Regions from separate parts of the Quatrionicoccus australiensis genome, predicted to be linked through region 1. Evidence: predicted binding sites of a transcription regulator. Region 1 holds the regulator's gene; each other region holds the start of a gene.
The links. Region 1 encodes sigma-54, which starts transcription at its own class of promoters, with help from an activator protein. Its sites were predicted from a motif close to TGGCACGCTTNCTGCTNA; they were not measured.
Positions count from the first base shown of each region.

Region 2: KI612_RS00230 (TorF family putative porin) is a predicted target of sigma-54. The motif match lies at 1,029-1,046, and genes of this name have one in related genera.
Region 3: nifL (nitrogen fixation negative regulator NifL) is a predicted target of sigma-54. The motif match lies at 897-914, and genes of this name have one in related genera.

Region 1 covers NZ_CP075188.1:4,117,693-4,119,958, reverse strand. The annotation lists gene lptB (LPS export ABC transporter ATP-binding protein) at 1-205, shown strand, start outside; gene KI612_RS19520 (RNA polymerase factor sigma-54) at 234-1,700, shown strand; gene hpf (ribosome hibernation-promoting factor, HPF/YfiA family) at 1,715-2,038, shown strand; gene ptsN (PTS IIA-like nitrogen regulatory protein PtsN) at 2,090-2,266, shown strand, end outside.
Region 2 covers NZ_CP075188.1:52,732-54,997, forward strand. The annotation lists gene KI612_RS00220 (YifB family Mg chelatase-like AAA ATPase) at 1-615, opposite strand, end outside; gene KI612_RS00225 (accessory factor UbiK family protein) at 619-858, opposite strand; gene KI612_RS00230 (TorF family putative porin) at 1,105-1,887, shown strand; gene glnK (P-II family nitrogen regulator) at 1,970-2,266, shown strand, end outside.
Region 3 covers NZ_CP075188.1:1,070,912-1,073,177, reverse strand. The annotation lists gene KI612_RS05225 (RnfABCDGE type electron transport complex subunit B) at 1-89, opposite strand, end outside; gene rsxA (electron transport complex subunit RsxA) at 101-679, opposite strand; gene nifL (nitrogen fixation negative regulator NifL) at 970-2,266, shown strand, end outside.

The sequences.
Region 1 (2,266 bases):
GGAGATCCAGAAGATCATCCGCTTCCTCAAGGAGCGCGGCATCGGTGTCCTGATTACCGACCATAATGTGCGCGAAACGCTCGGTATCTGCGATCACGCCTATATTATTAACGCCGGACGCGTTCTCGCGTCTGGACGGCCGGACGAAATCGTTGATAATGAAAGCGTCCGCAAGGTTTATCTCGGCGAGCATTTCAAGCTCTGACCGTTAGGCTGCACCCCAACCCGAACCGATGAAGCCAGCTCTCCAACTAAAACTATCCCAGCATCTGGCACTGACGCCTCAGTTGCAGCAGTCGATCAAGCTATTGCAGTTGTCGACGGTCGAGATGCAGCAGGAAATCGAGCGTTACCTGCTGGAAAATCCGATGCTGGAGCGCGAGGACGAGGCCGGTACGGAATCCTTTGGGGCGGCGCAGCAATTCGATTCACCGGCCAACGAAACGACGCGCAGCGAACCGACTGAAGAGCGCGAACGTGATCCGCGCGAGGAACGCGAGCAGGAAGTGCCGAGCGCACCTTCCGAAGTCGATGATGATCGCTGGGCTTCCGATGCCGGGACCTTTACCGGTGCCGGGCGTGATGAAGACGACGACAGCGATTCACGCGACATCCATTCGGCCGCCACCAGCCTGCGCGAACATCTCGGCTGGCAGCTGGGCATGACCCAGCTCAGCGAACGCGATCGCAGCCTGGTCCGTTTCCTGATCGAAGCGCTGGACGATGACGGCTATCTCTCGGCCACGCTTGAGGAGCTGTGGGAAACCCTGCCGCCGGAATACGAGATCGAGCTCGAAGAGCTGGAAATCGCCCTGCACCACATCCAGCATTTCGATCCGACCGGGATCGGCGCGCGCAGCCCCAGCGAATGCCTGGCGCTGCAATTGAAAGCGATGCCGGCCGACGAAGTACAGGCGCTTGCCCTGGCGATCGTCGAGAAGCATCTGGAACTGCTCGCGGCGCGCGATTTTGCCAAAATTCGCCGGTTGACCGCCTGTGACGACGATGAACTGAAGGCGGCACAATCCCTGATCGTCAGCCTCAATCCGCGGCCGGGGGCGCGTTTCTCGCAGACCGAGGCGCGCTACATCACGCCGGACGTAATGGTCAGGAAGCTCAAGGGCAAATGGACCGCCTACATCAATCCGGATGCCTACCCGCGCCTGCGCATCAACCGTCTGTATGCCGAGATTCTGTCGAGACAGCGGCGCGGCAATGGCAACCTGACCGGCCAGTTGCAGGAAGCACGCTGGCTGATCAAGAACGTGCAGCAGCGTTTCGAGACCATCCACCGCGTGACGCAGGCCATTGTCGATCGTCAGCGCCAGTTTTTCGAACATGGTGAAGTCGCCATGCGGCCGTTGGTCCTGCGCGAAATCGCCGATATTCTCGGTTTGCACGAGTCGACCGTCTCGCGCGTCACCAGCCAGAAATACATGGCGACGCCGCGCGGCATCTTTGAATTGAAATACTTTTTCGGCAGTCATGTGTCCACCGATACCGGTGGTGCCTGTTCTGCCACCGCCATTCGCGCCCTGATCAAGCAATTGATCAGTGCCGAGGATGGCAAGAAGCCCTTGTCGGATAGTCAATTATCCGAAATACTAGGCCAGCAGGGAATTGTTGTAGCCCGACGCACGGTAGCCAAATATCGCGAGTCACTCAACATCCCGCCGGTCAATTTACGCAAGACCCTGTAGAGAGAGGAGAAAAAATGAATCTGCAGATCGCTGGTCACCACATCGAAGTAACCCCGGCATTGCGCGAATACGTCGAGAACAAGCTCGATCCCGTCGTTCGCCATTTTGACAAAGTCACCGGTGTTAACGTGGTTCTGTCCGTAGAGAAGCTCAAGCAGAAGGCTGAAGTGACGTTGCATGTGCCGGGCAAGGACATTCACGTTGAAGAGAACGGCGATGACCTCTACGCCGCCATCGATGCGCTGTTTGACAAGCTGGACCGTCAGGTTCAGAAGTACAAGCAAAAGGTCCAGGATCACCATCGCGGTGACAAGCCTGTACACCACATGGCTGACTAATAGCCGACCGGCCGCGGCACTTGTGCTGCGGCCCTGGTTTTCAAATCCCCTATGAACAACCCCCTAACGAATATTCTGCCGGCTTCGCAGGTTCTTCTCGACCTTGATGCCAGCAGCAAAAAACGGGTGTTCGAACAGGCCGGCATGCTTTTCGAGAGTCATCTCGGACTCGCTCGCTCGGTTATTTTCGACAGTCTGTTCGCCCGTGAAAAACTCGGCTCGACCGGC
Region 2 (2,266 bases), 110 kb from region 1:
AACTTCGAGCGCGCGCTTGGCCTGATGTTGGCCGCGGACCTCGGCAAGGTCGGGGAAAACCGGCGGTTTTTCACTGTCGACCGCTGGTGCTGCCGCGAGCATTTGCTGCCCGGCCAGATGGGCACAGACTTCGAGCAGGGAGTTGGCGGCAAGAATATTGTCGGCCCCGGTCAGGGCTGCTTCCCGGGCGCTTGCCTCGGGCAGGATGAAAGCCTTGCCATTGCCGGCGGTCTGCAGGGCCATGGCCAGCGCGCCGCGAATCGGACGCAGTTCGCCGGAGAGCGACAACTCGCCGGCAAACTCATGATCGGCCAGTACCTTGGCGGGGGCTTGACCGCTTGCCGCGAGAATGCCCAGTGCGATCGGCAGGTCGAAACGCCCGGACTCCTTGGGCAGGTCGGCTGGTGCGAGATTGACAGTGATGCGCTTGGCGGGAAACTCGAAGCCAGAATTGAGAATGGCGGCGCGCACGCGGTCGCGCGCTTCCTTGACTTCGGTATCGGGCAGGCCGACCAGCGTGAAGCTGGGCAGGCCGCTGGCAATATGCACCTCGACCAGAACCGGAGGTGCGTTGAGGCCGTCAAGTCCGCGACTGTGAGCGACGGCCAGTGCCATGTCTTAAGCCTGACCTGCCTTTTCCAGCGCTTCGATGCGGGCTTCCAGTTCTTTCAGCTTTTCGCGGGTCCGGGCCAGCACCTGGGCCTGCACATCGAACTCTTCGCGGGTCACCAGGTCCAGCTTGCCGAGCAGGCCACTGATTACGGCCTTGGCATTCTTTTCAATATCCCGGGCGGGTGAATTGGCGAGCAGCGCGCTGATTTTGGCGCCGAAATCTTCAAGGGTTTTGGGGTCTAGCATGACTTTCCTCCGTAGAATCCCAGTTTATCACAGCGCATGTTGCACTCATTTTGGAATGCCGCTCGTATGTGGTGCGTGACAATCTGTAACCGCACGAATTTGGTGCGTCAACTTGGTGCTGATTCCCTGATGCCAGTTGCAAATGCATGATTTTTATTGAGAAAATCACCTGGCACGCCTCGTGCTATTTCTGTTCGGCACATCTTTTATTCAATGCTATTCAAACTGTACTGTAGGAGAGAAATAATGAAAAAATCCCTGATCGCTCTGGCACTGGTTGGTGCTTTCGCCGCTCCGGCTTTCGCTGAAGAAGCCGCTGCCCCGGCCGAGCATACCTTCACCGCCAACATCGGCGCCGTGACCAACTACGTTTTCCGCGGTATTACGCAGAGCCAGCATCAGCCCGCCATCCAGGGTGGTGTCGATTATGCTCACTCGAGCGGTATTTATGTCGGTACCTGGGCTTCTTCCATTGAATGGGTGAATCGTCGCGATTTCGTCTATCAAAAAGACAACAACATCGAACTCGACCTCTACGCTGGGTACAAGGGCGCGATCGGTGACTTCAGCTATGACGTTGGTGCCATTCGCTATTTCTACCCGGGTGATTTCACTACCAGCACAGGTGCATTGGTTACTGCCAACACGACCGAAGCCTACATTTCCGGCTCCTGGAAGTACTTCACCCTGAAGTACAACCGCGCACTGACCAGCTTCATCGGCTGGGGCGGTACGAGCAGCGAAAACAAGAGTAAGGGCAGTGATTACATCGACCTGACCATGACCTATCCGATCGATGAAACCCTGAATGTGATCGCCCACATTGGCCATCAGAACGTCAAGAACAACAGTTTTGCCAGCTACAACGACATCAAGCTGGGCGTGACCAAGGACTTTGGCTTCGCTGTGGTTGGTCTGGCTTACACCGCGACCGATGCCGATCATAAGCTTCTGAACGGCGACTACAACTTCTCTGGCAAGAATGCCGGCAAGCAGGTTCTTGCTGCCTCGATCACCAAGACTTTCTAATCCGCTTTAAAACTTCCCCGCCGGTGACCCGGCCGGCGCTGGCGGGGAAGCAACCAATATCAACCCTTGTGAGGAACTACTCATGAAATTCGTTACCGCCATCATCAAGCCGTTCAAGCTTGACGAAGTGCGTGAGGCGCTTTCCGCCATTGGCGTGCAAGGCATCACGGTCACTGAAGTGAAGGGTTTCGGCCGGCAAAAAGGGCACACCGAGCTGTATCGGGGTGCTGAATATGTCGTCGATTTCCTGCCGAAGGTCAAAATCGAGGCTGCCGTGAAGAGCGAGCAACTCGACCAGGTCATCGAAGCCATCGAAAAATCCGCCAGCACCGGCAAGATCGGTGACGGCAAGATTTTTGTCTTCGAACTCGAACAAGTC
Region 3 (2,266 bases), 1.1 Mb from region 1:
CCCTCGACGCGCAGGAACTTGTTGGCGATGCCGAGCAGGATGCCAAAAGCGGCACCAAGCAGGGTCAGGCTGAGAATGGCAACAATCATTGTGATCTCCCTTAGACGTTCAGGCCGGAGAAGCCCATGAAGGCGAGCGCCAGCAGGCTGATGGTGACGAAGGCGATGGGCGCCCCGACGAAGGCGCCGGGCACACGGGCCAGGGCGACGCGTTCGCGCAGACCGGCGAAAATCAGCAGCACGATGGTGAAGCCGAGCGCCGAACCGAAACCGTAGAGCAGGCTCTTGAACAGGCTGAACTCCTGCTGCACGTTGAGCAGCGCAATACCGAGCACGGCGCAATTGGTGGTGATCAGCGGCAGGTAGATGCCGAGCGACTGGTAGAGACCGGGACTGGTTTTCTTGATGAACATCTCGGTGAATTGGACGACCGAGGCAATGACCAGAATGAAGGTCAGGATGCGCAGGTAACCCAGGCCGAGCGGCGTCAGCAGCCAGGCATCGAGCATCCAGGAAGCAGCGGTGGCGAGCATGATGACGAAGGTCGTCGCCAGGCCCATGCCGAGCGCGCTATCGACACTTTTCGAGACGCCCATGACCGGACAGAGGCCAAGGAACTTGATCAACACGACGTTATTGACCAGCGCGGTGGAAATTAACAGGAGAATAAATTCGCTCATGGCTTTCGGATTCCAGTTTTACCGCCTGCCTCTCTGCACAAGACGTGCCAAATCGCCAGCACCGCCCGCAAACCCGCGTCGATGCACGATTTTGCGGTCAACGCACCAAAACAGGGCAAAACCACAGAAGTGGCAATGTCGCAAAGACGACACGAATTTCGTCGCATTTGCTCCGCAAGCCTGACGGCAAGCCGCCTTCGCCACGACCTGCAGCGAGCGGCACGGAACCTGCTTATTACGGAGCAAACACCCATACGACCAGACCAAACGTACTAATCAGGAGCATGACCATGTCGGCTGTCCCCAGTGCCCAGGCACCCAACGCGCAAAAGACGGAACTGCCGCCCGAGGCCTATCGCCAGGCGGTCGACCAGGCGGATCTGGCGATTTCGATCACCGATCCCAAGGCCAACATCCTCTTCGCCAACGAAGCCTTTGCCCGCGTCACCGGCTACACCCCCGACGAAATCATCGGCCAGAACGAGTCCGTACTCTCCAATCACACCACCCCGCCCGAGCTGTACAAGTCGATGTGGGGCGAATTGGCCGCCCAGCGGCCGTGGACCGGCAAGCTGCTCAATGTCAGGAAAGGCGGCGAACGCTATCTCGCCGAACTGCACATCTCGCCGGTCGTGGACAGCAAGGGCAAGACCACGCACTTCCTCGGCATGCACCGCGACATCACCGAGATGCGCCGCCTGGAAAGCATGGTGCTCAACCAGAAGCAACTGATCGAATCGGTCGTCGATTCCGCTCCGATGGCTTTTGCCCTGCTCGACCAGAAAGGTCGTGTCATTCTCGACAACCAGGAATACAAGAAGCTGGTCAGCGACCTGCGCGTCAAGGAGCCGGCCCACACCCTGCTCGACAGCGTGATGCCGAACTGGCTGGGAAGCCTGGCCAGCGCCCCCGGCAAATGCGGCTTTGTCAGCCGCGAAGCGCGTATCGACCGTGCCGCCGGCCGCCCGCGCTGGCTGTCGGTCAGCTCATCGGTGATCGAGATGCACGGCGACGAAGCCGACAGCTATCTCCACACCGGCGGCAAGCCGGGCCTGCTGCTGGTCATTTCCGACATCACCTCCCTGCGCGAAGAGCAGGAAAAGGCGCGCGCCGCCGTGCTCCAGGCCGTGCTGGCCGACGAGGAGCGCACCGCGGCGATCCGCGAAGGCCTCTCGGCCGCCATCTTCCGTCTCGAAGAACCGATGAATGTCATGGCCTCGGCTGCTTCCGTGCTGCAACGCCGCGACCCGGCCAGCGCCGGCGTGCTGCAGCAGGCCCTGGCCGCCAGCCGCGAACACATGGAAATGCTGCGCCAGGTCATCCCGCAAAGCCCGCAGGAAATCGCCGTGCGCATCAACATCAACGAAATCCTGCGCGACGTCCTCGAAATCTGCACGCCGCGCCTGCTTGCCGCGGGCGTCATCGTCGACTGGCAACCGGCCGCGACCTTGCCGCCGATCATCGGCCGTCCACTGCAATTGCGCATGCTGTTCAAGGCCCTGGTCGATAACGCCATCGAAGCGATGAACATCAAGGGCTGGAAACGCCGCGAACTGAGCCTGACCAGCGCCGTCGAGCGCGACTGCG